DNA from 3 places in the Bacillus sp. Medicinal_06 genome. Region 1 is predicted to be linked to each of the others. Evidence: riboswitches for the same ligand, from Rfam matches in the RefSeq annotation. Region 1 holds a riboswitch; each other region holds the start of a gene.
The links. A riboswitch is a leader RNA that binds a small molecule or an ion and turns the genes downstream of it on or off. The one in region 1 is predicted to bind S-adenosylmethionine.
Positions count from the first base shown of each region.

Region 2: it holds a riboswitch for S-adenosylmethionine, as region 1 does, so the genes downstream of both, AC1M36_RS14675 (YezD family protein) here and AC1M36_RS06830 (methionine biosynthesis PLP-dependent protein) in region 1, are expected to answer to the same signal.
Region 3: it holds a riboswitch for S-adenosylmethionine, as region 1 does, so the genes downstream of both, AC1M36_RS16000 (methionine ABC transporter ATP-binding protein) here and AC1M36_RS06830 (methionine biosynthesis PLP-dependent protein) in region 1, are expected to answer to the same signal.

Region 1 is NZ_JBWYHD010000002.1:622,814-626,801, forward strand. It holds gene metC (cystathionine beta-lyase) at 1-1,020, opposite strand, end outside; gene AC1M36_RS06830 (methionine biosynthesis PLP-dependent protein) at 1,017-2,129, opposite strand; SAM riboswitch class I at 2,208-2,320, opposite strand; SAM riboswitch class I at 2,523-2,633, shown strand; gene AC1M36_RS06835 (bifunctional homocysteine S-methyltransferase/methylenetetrahydrofolate reductase) at 2,704-3,988, shown strand, end outside.
Region 2 is NZ_JBWYHD010000005.1:338,975-342,962, forward strand. It holds gene cysC (adenylyl-sulfate kinase) at 1-139, opposite strand, end outside; gene sat (sulfate adenylyltransferase) at 152-1,288, opposite strand; gene AC1M36_RS14670 (phosphoadenylyl-sulfate reductase) at 1,334-2,038, opposite strand; gene AC1M36_RS14675 (YezD family protein) at 2,124-2,267, opposite strand; SAM riboswitch class I at 2,338-2,445, opposite strand; gene lysA (diaminopimelate decarboxylase) at 2,561-3,877, opposite strand.
Region 3 is NZ_JBWYHD010000006.1:79,591-83,578, reverse strand. It holds gene gcvH (glycine cleavage system protein GcvH) at 1-39, shown strand, start outside; gene AC1M36_RS16015 (toprim domain-containing protein) at 432-776, shown strand; gene AC1M36_RS16010 (thioredoxin family protein) at 780-1,088, shown strand; gene AC1M36_RS16005 (hypothetical protein) at 1,239-1,583, shown strand; SAM riboswitch class I at 1,709-1,818, shown strand; gene AC1M36_RS16000 (methionine ABC transporter ATP-binding protein) at 2,047-3,072, shown strand; gene AC1M36_RS15995 (methionine ABC transporter permease) at 3,065-3,730, shown strand; gene metQ (methionine ABC transporter substrate-binding lipoprotein MetQ) at 3,753-3,988, shown strand, end outside.

The sequences.
Region 1 (3,988 bases):
ATGTGACATTTTTGCAGGGTAAGAAAGGATGGATTCTACAGCTCCTAAACTTACTGCAAAGACAGGAAGTTTAACTTGAGATAAAAATTGTCGCAAAGCATCTTCGGATTGAAGCGTGAAAGATAAAACAGCACCGGCAGATTGGGCTTGTTCTTGTTGTATGTCATAGCCAGAGTGTGATTGTAATCCAGGGTAATACACATTTTGAATCTTTGAGTGTTTTTGTAAATAATGAGCAATTTTATTCGTATTTCTTGCTGAGTGTTCGAGGCGTACGTGCAATGTTTTCAGACCGCGAAGAACGAGAGAACAATCTTGCGGTCCTAATATAGCACCAAATGCATTTTGCAAGAAACCAAGTTTTTGAGCGAGTTCCTCATCTGTTACAACCGCTAATCCGGCTGTAACATCACTGTGACCAGCAATGAATTTTGTTGCGCTATGAAGCACAACATCAGCTCCGAGTTCAAGTGGCTTTTGGAATAATGGTGTTAAAAATGTGTTATCAACAAATGTAAGTGCTCCGGCAGATTTTGCTAATTCGCAAATGGCACGAATGTTGGTTACTTTTAATAATGGATTGGATGGCGTTTCAACGTAAAAGACTTTTGTATTTTGTCTAATATTTTGTTTTACTTCTTCTAAATTTGTCATGTCAACAAATGTATGTGAAACCCCGTAACGAGAGAGGACTTCTGTTACAATACGATACGTTCCTCCATATACATCTTCTGAAATGAGAACATGATCGCCTTGTGAGAGAAGGAGGAAGGCAGTAGAAATCGCTGCAATTCCAGATGCAAAGGCAAACCCTTTTGTTCCTCCTTCTAATAAAGCAATTATGTCCTCAAGTGCTTCACGTGTTGGATTTCCAGAGCGACTATAGTCGTATTTACCAAATGTATCTACATCAAATTGATGAAATGTTGATGTATTATAGATGGGGACGTTAACCGCGCCTGTTTGTGAATCATGTTTATAGTGGTTATGAAGTAAGAGTGTATCTAAAGAATAACTCATATTCTCACACCTTCTTTTACATGTTTAATAGCCTGCTTTAAGTCTTGAATTAAATCATCACCATTTTCAATACCAACAGAGAAGCGGAGGAGACGATTACATACGCCGCGTGCTGTACGAACTTCTTCTGGAATATCTGCATGTGTTTGTGTTGCTGGATATGTCATTAAACTTTCAACTCCGCCAAGGCTTTCTGCAAAGGTAATTAAAGATAAAGATTGTAAGAAAGGATTTATCCATTTTTCATCGCGAAGACGAAATGAAATCATGCCACCTCTTCCCGGATAAAAAACATCGGTTACACCATCTTCCGCGTTTAAATAAGAAACGATGTTCTTTGCATTTTCTTCATGCTGTTTCATACGAAGAGCTAATGTTTTCATCCCGCGAATTAATAACCATGAATCAAATGGACTTAATACAGCACCAGAAGCGTTGTGATAGTGGGCAAGTTCTTCACAAAGCGCTTGGCCTTTTGCAACGACAAGTCCGCTTAATACATCATTATGACCACCTAAATATTTTGTGGCGCTATGAAGAACAATGTCTGCTCCTTCTGTTAATGGTTGTTGTATATAGGGAGTGTAGAATGTATTATCTACAATAAGAAGGACTCCGTGCCGTTTGGCAACAGTTGCGACAGCTGCGATATCAGTAACTTGCATTAATGGATTGGTTGGAGTTTCTATAAAAATAGCTTTCGTTTGAGAAGTAATGGCTTGTTCTATTTGTTTTATAGATTGTGTATTTACGTATCTACATCGAATATTCCATTTTTCTTCATGTTCTGAAAATAAACGATAGGTTCCCCCATATAAGTCTTCTGATACGATAAGTTCATCTCCAGACCGGAATAAAGACAGAACAAGAAGAATCGCTGCCATTCCCGAACTACAGGCATATCCTTGTTCCGCTTCTTCTAAATCAGCAATTGCGCGTTCTAAAAGGCCGCGTGTTGGGTTTCCAGTTCGTGAATAGTCGAAACCTGTTGATTTTCCGATTCCTTCATGACGATAAGCTGTTGAAAAGTAAACAGGGGGATTAACCGTTCCTGTAGTCGTTTCGCTTCGATTCCCGATTTGAGCTAGTTTTGTTTCGATTGTTGACATGTTAAATTCCTCCTTGATAAAAAATAAAAAATAAAAAAAGCCTTCTAAGAAGAAGGCTTTCATGCGAATATAGTCTTCTCCTTATCTGTCAAATCTTTTCACAATTTGCTGGAATTAGCACCTTATTAACGAACATGTTAATGGTTGCTGAGGTGTCATAGGGCCAGTCCCTCTACCTCTCTAGATAAGAATAATTTGTATGAAATTTTATTATGATTTTAACTTTACAACAAAAGATAATTGAATTGCAACTTTATTTTAAATATTTTTTATCTTCCTGCTAATTTCATTGACTTTTAGTTTGTCCCATGATAAGTTTATTAGAAAATTAATAAAGATTGTTAAAAGGTACACGTATTTCCTTTTAAAAAATAAATTAATAATTAAGATAAACTCTTATTGAGAGCGGTGGAGGGAAAGGCCCTATGAAACCCGGCAACCTTCAAACGAAATGTTTGAAACGGTGCTAATACCTGCAGAACAATTTGTTTTGCATGATAAGAGGAGGATTGATGATGTCCCCCTCTTCAAGGTGAAGAGGGGGTTTTTATATTGATAGAAAAGAGGGAGACAAGTGAAAATTCTAGATTTATTATCAAAAGGAATTATTATCGGTGATGGAGCAGTTGGTACATTATTACATTCTCATGGTTTGCAAAGTAGTTTTGAAGAATTAAATCTATCAGATCCAGATTTAATTATATCTATTCATAAACAATATGTAGCTGCCGGTGCAGATATTATTCAAACAAATACATATGGTGCAAATGAAGCAAAATTGCGCATGTATGGTTTAGAAAATCAGGTTACCAAAATTAATAAAGCAGCAGTAAAGCTTGCAAAAGCAGCCGTGACAGACAAGAATGCTATTTTAGGGACGATTGGTGGTATGAAGCATATTGGAGCCGTTACAACGACTGATATGGAACGGGAATTTATGTTACTTGAGCAGGCCGAGGCATTATTAGAAGAAAAGATTGATGGATTATTATTAGAAACATTTTATGATGAATTCGAATTGCTACATGCGGTGAAAGTACTGCGAAAACAAACAGATATTCCAATTATTGCACAGTTAGCTCTTCATGAAGCAGGCACAACTCAAAATGGGAATGATGTAAATGAAATATTAAAACAGCTTTTAGATTACGGTGCAAATGTAGTCGGTTTAAACTGTCAGTTAGGACCGCTTCATATGACGGAAGCTTTTAAAATGATATCGATTCCGAAAAATGGTTATTTGTCAGCTTATCCAAATGCAGGCCTTCCAAACTATGTAGAAGGACGTTACGTATATGAAGGAAGTCCTGCTTATTTTGAAGAGATGACACCGAAATTTATTGAACAAGGTATTCGTTTGTTAGGGGGATGTTGTGGTACAACGCCAGCACATATTGAAGCGATGAAGCGTGCGATTGCGAATGTAACGCCTGTTACAGAAAAACAAATCGCTCCAAGACAACAAGTGGTTCCTATGCAAACAAAACGTGCTAGCACCCATGTTACTCTTGCGGAAAAAGCGAAGAAGCAAACAACAGTTGTTGTTGAACTAGATCCCCCAAAAACATTGGATACGCAACGTTTTTTTGAAGGGGCAAGGGCATTGAAAAGAGCGGGAGCAGATGCGATTACATTAGCAGATAACTCGTTAGCATCTCCGCGCATTTCAAATATGGCAATGGGGGCATTATTAACGAAGCACGATATTCCAGTGCTGACGCATTTAACGTGCCGTGACCATAATGTGATTGGCTTACAATCCCATTTACTTGGTTTATCAGCTTTAGGAATGGAAGAAGTGTTAGCTTTAACAGGTGATCCAGCTCGTGTTGGTGATTTTCCAGGAGCGACGTCTGTAT
Region 2 (3,988 bases), on a different contig from region 1:
TAGCAACCGCATTTGCTACTGTTGATTTTCCAGAAGCTGATAACCCTGTGAACCAAAGTACAAAGCTGTGGTGACCACTTTTCTTTCGTCTTTCTTCTTTTGAAACAGATGCTGTATGCCAAGTTATATTTACGCCCATCTTACTCTCTCCTTATTTTGTTACGACTTCTTTTTGTAAACCACGAATTAATATTTCTACAACTTCTTTACGGCTAAATGTACTTGGTGGTATCTCTCCATTTCGCAACATTTCTCTTACTTTTGTTCCCGATAAAATAACATGCTCTTCTTTACTATGCGGACATGTTTTCGTAGAAGCCATCGCTTCACATTTTTTACAGTAAAAGCTATGCTCAAAAAAGAGCGGTGTAATCCCTAACTCTTCTACTGTAAAGTTCACAAAAATCTCTTGCGCTTCGTACGTACCGTAATAATTTCCTACCCCAGCATGATCACGCCCCACGATGAAATGTGTACAGCCAAAGTTTTTTCTAACCAGTGCGTGAAATATCGCTTCACGTGGCCCTGCATAACGCATTGCTGCCGGAAAAACACTTAAAAAGACACGATCGCTCGGATAATAATTTTTCAAAAGCACTTCATAACTTTCCATACGCACATCAGCCGGAATATCGTCTGATTTCGTTTCACCGACAAGTGGATTTAAAAATAAACCGTCTACAATTTCCAGTGCAGACTTTTGAATATATTCATGCGCACGATGAACAGGATTTCTCGTTTGAAACCCCACTACCGTTTTCCAGCCGCGTTTTGCAAACTCTGCACGCGTTTCGCTTGGATCTAAATGATAAGAAGCAAACTTATCATTTTCAAAGCGCTTTACAAGCGTGATTGCTCCTCCAACATAAATATTCGGTCTATCATATAATTTTTTCACACCTGGATGGGCAATATCAGTCGTTTTATAAACAAGCAATGCTTCTTTCTCTTTATCCGGTGTAAAAATATTTTCTATTTGAATAACACCATACGTGATTCCTTCTTTAACAAGACGAACCTCTTCACCAATTTTTAATTGTTTCGCCCTTTCTTCCGTTATTGGTAGTGTAATAGGGATACTCCATACATCACCGTTTACTAAACGCATTTTTTCTACTACAGATTGATAGTCCTCTTTCCCTAAAAAGCCAGTAAGCGGGCTATAACCACCTATCGCAAGAAGCTCTAAATCACTTAACGCAATTTTGTCTAATTCAATTTCTTTTGTAATTCCCTTTATTTCATACGTTTCATCAACGCGATTTACTAATATATTTGTTTTACTCATTTCCTTGTACGCCTCTTTCATATATATTTAAAATCAATCCAGTTCTTATTGGTAATGAAGGCCACATTCCGTTTTCATCTTTCCAGCCCACCGTCCGTCCCTTGAATCTTCTCCATCTCCTACAGGCAACGTACATTTTTCACACCCTATACTTGGATAACCAATGTCGTGCAATGGATTATAAGGCAAATTATGCTTATATACGTAGCGCCACACTTCCTTCCACGTCCAATGAATGAGCGGACAAATTTTAATAGATTTAAAACGATGGTCTTGATTGATAAACTTTGTATATTTCCGCGTTTCAGACTGTTCCCTCCTTAGCCCTGATATCCACGCTTTTCCACCCGATAAAGATTCTTCAAGGGGTAAGATTTTCCTTAATTTACAACAGAGATTTGGATTATGCTCCCACAAATTATTCCCATGCTTCTTTGCTTGTTCTTCAAGTGTGAGCGAAGGTTGCTTTTCAATAATTTCGAAACCCGGAAACCTTTCACGCACTCGTTTAATTAAATCGTATGTTTCTTGAAAATGAACGTTTGTATCTAAAAATACAACTTTAGCAGATGGATTTACTTGGTTTATTAAATGCAATAAAACCATACCTTCCACACCAAAGCTACACGCGTATACAATTTCACCCTTATAATGGTTATAAGCCCACTCTAATACTTGCAGTGCTCCTTTTGTTTCACCTTCTTCAGAAAAAGAAATGAAGTCCTCTTTCCATGTTTCATACGTCAGCATGTTTTTTCCCCCTGTAACGCAAAAAGGCGGTTTTAACCTAATACAATAGGTTAAAACCGCCTCTAGTTTTTCTAGTCAGCGCTTTTTACTTTAAGCGTACTTTTTCACTTTTTTCAAGCTGAATCACTTTTCCATCTTGCACAACAATTGTAATAGAACCATATTTCATATCCGCAAGCATCGTTTGAATCTTTTCAGCTACTTCGTCAAAATGTCCACGCACTCCCACGAACAGCCCCCCTTTTTATTCATAAAAAAAATCTTTCCCATTTCGAAAAGACTGTTCGGTAATATATTTTACCTTATCTTTCAAAATGGATGCCATTTTGCTGGACTTAGCACCTTGCTCCCATAAGCAGGTTGCTGAGCTTCGTAGGGCCAGTTCCCTCCGCTTCTCTTGATAAGCTTTGTATTTGTATTTTATCATAATTCTGATTTTTTTCAATCCTAGTTTTCCGATATATTTTATATTTTTTATTTTTTTAAAGGAGTTGCCCAGTTCGAACAACTCCTTTTTATTGATTACACAAGCTCTTTTATGCGTATGCGATCGTTCCCAATTATATTTTCATATGTTTCGCGTTCGACAACAACTTGTGACGCCCCGCCTTTTGCAAATACTACAGCCGGTCTGCGAATGCGATTGTAATTATTCGCCATAGAATATCCATATGCTCCTGTACAAGAGATTGCTAACAAATCTCCAGAAGTAACTTGTGGCAGTTCTATATCCCAAATAAGCATATCCCCACTCTCACAACACTTTCCAGCAATTGATACAATCTCTTCGGCATTTTCTCTTCCTCTATTGGCAAGCATTGCCTCATAACGTGCTCCATATAAAGCTGGTCTTAAGTTGTCCGTCATTCCTCCATCAACTGACACATATTTACGAATACCTGGAATATCTTTTACAGCTCCTACTGTATAAATTGTTGTTCCTGCATCTCCGACAATACTACGCCCTGGTTCAATCCAAATTTCAGGGAGTGGATAATTCTTTCTTGTAAATTGTTCCCTCACTGCATTCGTTACAGCATGCACATACGTTTCAAGCGTAAGCGGTGTATCAGACTCTGTGTAGCGAATTCCAAATCCTCCACCAACATTTAATACAGTTACTACATAGCCTGTTTGCTTTCTGATTTCTTCTAAAAAGTTCCGTAATACTTCAATTGCCCGAACAAATCCTGCTGTTTCAAAAATTTGCGATCCAATATGCGAATGAATACCTAACACGTTATAATTTGATTTCTCTAGTGCTACTTGAATCGCCTGCATTGCCTGACCAGTAGAAACTCCAAAACCAAATTTCGAATCATCTTGCCCTGTTGTAATATATTCATGAGTATGCGCCTCTACTCCAGGTGTAACTCGAATTAATATATTTACAATTTTTCCATACCGCTCTGCTAAGTCATGTAATATTTCCATTTCCAAGAAATTATCTACTACAAAACAGCCAATACCTGCTCGCAGCGCCATTATAATCTCTTCTTCCGTCTTATTATTACCATGAAAATGAATACGTGATGCTGGAAAACCAGCTTGTAAAGCAGTATATAATTCGCCCCCGGAAACAACATCTAAAGACATATTTTCTTCACGAGCTACTCGGCACATCTCCATGCACAAGAACGCCTTACTTGCATATGCTACTTGGTAAGAGAACCCACTTTCCTGGAATGCACGATGAAATGCGCGACATTTTTCACGAATAGCAGCCTCATCGTATACATAAAGCGGTGTTCCATATTGTTTTGCTAGCTGCGTTGTATCGCATCCTCCAATTTCTAAGTGTCCTTGGTCATTGATTCGGCTTGTGCCGTGTAAATACATTTGAATTCCTCCCTTATTTCCTCTAAAACTTATAACCCCAATCTTCTTCTATTCATTGCAGCACGCTTTTGGATAAACAAAAAACGCGCGGAACAATGTTCACACGCGTTT
Region 3 (3,988 bases), on a different contig from region 1:
TCTGCAGAAAAATATGCAGAAATGACAAACCAGGACTAATTCTAGTCACCAAAAAGGGCAGCCAGTGTGCTGTCCTTTTTATTTTGTATTGTGTGAATGAAAGAGTGCCTCTATGTCAGAACCTCCATCCCCTTCACATTCTGAACGAGCCGCTTGCGCTTTTCTTTGTCTAGCTCTAGCGGCTAGAACAGTCGGTCGTTTCACTCCTTCCTGCGAGGCAAAGAGCGCCTCTACGTCAGGAGTTCCAACGTCCTCCTGTTCTGAACGAGCCGCTTGCGCTTTTCTTGATTTAGCTCCATCCCCCTCACATTCTGAGTGAGCCGCCTCCGCTTTTCTTTGTAAAAATAAACAGGAAACAACATGAAAATATCGAATATACTATATACTAAAGTAAGGTTGTTTTATAGTATATGGTGATCGGGTGATGACGTATGGTCTATGTAGAGAAAGTCATTATTGTCGAAGGAAAATCAGATAGAAGAAAGATTGAATCTATTATTCGTGAACCAGTGGAAATTGTTTGTACAAATGGTACAATTGGTTTGTCGAAAATGGATGAGCTCATTGATCAGTTTTTTGATAAAGAAGTGTATGTATTAGTGGATGCTGATGCTGCAGGTGAAAAGCTTAGAAAACAATTTCGAAAAGAATTCCCGCAGGCCGAGCATATTTACATTGATCGTTCGTACCGTGAAGTGGCTACTGCTCCTTCTAATCATTTAGCGAACGTATTATGGGGAGCTGACATTGACGTTTATACAGAATATTTACGGTAAGGAATGATAGAAGTGATTGACTGGACAGGTGCTGAAGCTACAGCTCTAATAGCAGACCAAGAAAAAACAGTGTTATATGTATATACACCGATGTGTGGAACATGCCAATTAGCAAAGAAGATGCTAACAGTGGTAGAAGCAACTATATCTGAATTAGAAATAGGAATGCTAGACTTAAACTATGCCCCGCATTTAGCGCGAGAGTATGAAGTAGAAAGTGTACCTTGCTTACTCGTATTTGAGCGTGGAACAATTGTGAAGAAAATATATGCATTTCATTCAGTTGAATATTTATATAAAGAATTACAGTAGGCGGCAAAGTTTTTGCCGCCTCGACATATTTTCTGGGAAATATGTCGAGGTATCAAAGCGGTACGTTATTTGTCGAGAGAAAGTAACAGGATTGCTGTTTGAGAAGATGGAATGGTATTAGGAGAAAGTGAGATGAAGGATGTGACTAGAATGAGATTATATTCGTTGCTTCAATCATTTGTAACGTATGCTAATAGCCAATATCATCTAGAACCGCTTCTTCGGCAAGGAGAAAAAACGATCAATTTTCGTTTTGGAGATGAGTGTTGCTCACTTCAAATTTCAAGAGAGTATATACAGCTTTTGAAAGAGACACGGGGAACGGAACAACTTATTTGCTTTCAGGAAGAAGATTTAAGGCGATTAGTTACTGGAAATGTTCGGTTGCAAACACTATTGCACAGCGGACGTGTGCAATATAACGGAACGTATCGTACGATGTTATTATTAGAATCCGTATTTCATATATGTAAGCCAATGCCAGTAGGTGCTTAATAGTCTGAAGTTTCGTTTTTTAAGAATTTTTTTGTTGACATAGTGGGTGTATATTGATACAATTCAAGTCATAAAATATAGACAATTTCATAAATTTCAAATCAGACGAAAATTAAATCTGATTTCTCTTATCAAGAGAGGTGGAGGGACTGAGCCCTGTGAAGCCCGGCAACCGTCAATTTTTAGATTGAAATGGTGCCAATTCCTGCAAAGCAAATGCTTTGAGAGATGAGAGGAAGGGATCATGTTGATATACGCATATAAACCTTTCTGCTCATTCTAAAAGCAGAAAGGTTTTTTTGTTGTTTGAATGAGGAGGACATTCGAATAATAAGAGGAGCTAATAAGAAATTTAGCTATGGCGACGGTTAGATTTAAGTAATTCTTACACCAAAAATAAAAATTGTGGGAGTAAATCTGAACGAGCTGCTTACGCTTTTTAATTCAAAAAGGGGTGAACATCATGATTTTATTGGAAAATGTAAAGAAAATATATAAATCAAAAAGCGGTGATGTCACTGCTGTAGATGATGCCAATTTAAAAATAGAAAAAGGCGAGATCTTTGGTGTTATCGGATATAGTGGCGCTGGTAAAAGTTCTTTAATCAGATTATTTAATCAATTAGAGAAACCAACTTCAGGACAGATTACGATAGCAAATCGTGTGATTTCAGCAATTACTGGGAATGAACTTCGAAAGGCAAGACAAGAAATCGGAATGATTTTTCAACATTTTAATTTACTGTGGTCACGAACTGTACGTGAGAACATTGCTTTTCCACTTGAAATTGCGGGAGTGGATAAGGAAAAGCGAAAAAAACGAGTAGATGAGTTAATTCATCTTGTTGGATTAGAAGGAAGAGGCGATGCATATCCGTCTCAATTAAGCGGTGGACAAAAGCAGCGCGTTGGGATTGCGAGAGCATTAGCAAATAATCCGAAAGTGCTGCTATGTGATGAAGCGACGTCAGCGCTTGACCCTGAAACAACAGATCAAATTTTAGATTTACTACTAGATATTAATAAACGTCTTGGCTTAACAATTGTACTTATTACACATGAGATGCATGTGATTCGTAAAATTTGTAATCGTGTTGCAGTCATGGAAAAAGGAAAAATTGTAGAGACGGGTCCTGTACTAGAGGTATTCCGTAACCCACAGAAGGAGATTACAAAGCGATTTGTACAACAGCTAACAGATTCTGAAGATACAAATGAAACAATTGAGAGTTTATTAGAAAAATATCCAGATGGAAAAGTCATTCGTTTACAGTTTATTGGTGATTCTGTAGAGCGTCCAGTACTCCAGAGATTAATGAGGCGGGATGATATAGAAGTAAGTGTACTTCAAGGGAATATTGCTCAAACAAACAATGGATCGTATGGAAGTTTAGTGATTCACTTAAATGGTGAGGAAGTGGCAATCCAACAAGCAATAGCAGGAATCCATCAAGAGCAAGTAGAGCTGGAGGTGATTGCACATGGATAAGTTACTCGCGAACGTCGACTGGAATCAAATGCTAGAAGCAACAGGTGAAACATTATATATGACGGCAATCGCAGCATTTGCGACATTTGTTTTAGGTCTTATTTTAGGACTATTACTTTTCATGACGGCAAAGGATAATTTATGGGAAAATAGAGCGATTCACACAGCGATTGGAGCATTTGTAAATATCTTTCGTTCCATTCCATTTATCATTTTAATTATTTTATTAATTCCATTTACGAAGATTCTCCTTGGAACAATTCTTGGAGCAAGCGCAGCACTACCAGCTTTAATTATTGGAGCGGCACCATTTTATGCAAGGATGGTTGAAATTGCACTTCGTGAGATTGATAAAGGAGTAATAGAAGCTTCAAAAGCAATGGGAGCAAAAACGAGTACGATTATTTGGAAAGTATTGATTCCAGAATCTTTGCCAGCACTTGTATCTGGTATTACAGTAACGACAATTGCACTTGTAGGCTATACAGCGATGGCTGGTGTTGTCGGTGCTGGTGGTCTTGGTACACTTGCTTATTTAGAAGGATTTCAGCGTGGAAATAACGATGTAACAATCGTTGCAACAATTTGTGTATTACTCGTTGTATTTTTAATTCAGTGGATTGGTGATCGTGTAACAATTCGAATTGATAAACGATAATTAAAATGGGAGGGTGTTTCAAATGAAAAAATTATTACTTACAGCACTTATTTCAACGTCAATTTTTGGTTTAGCTGCTTGTGGTGGGAAAGATAAAGATGAAAAGAAACTTGTTGTAGGAGCTTCTAACGTACCGCACGCTGTTATCTTAGAAAAGGCAAAACCTTTATTAGAGAAAAAGGGAATTGAATTAAAAATTGAAACATTCCAAGACTATGTATTGCCGAATAAATCATTAGCGGATAAGGAATTAGATGC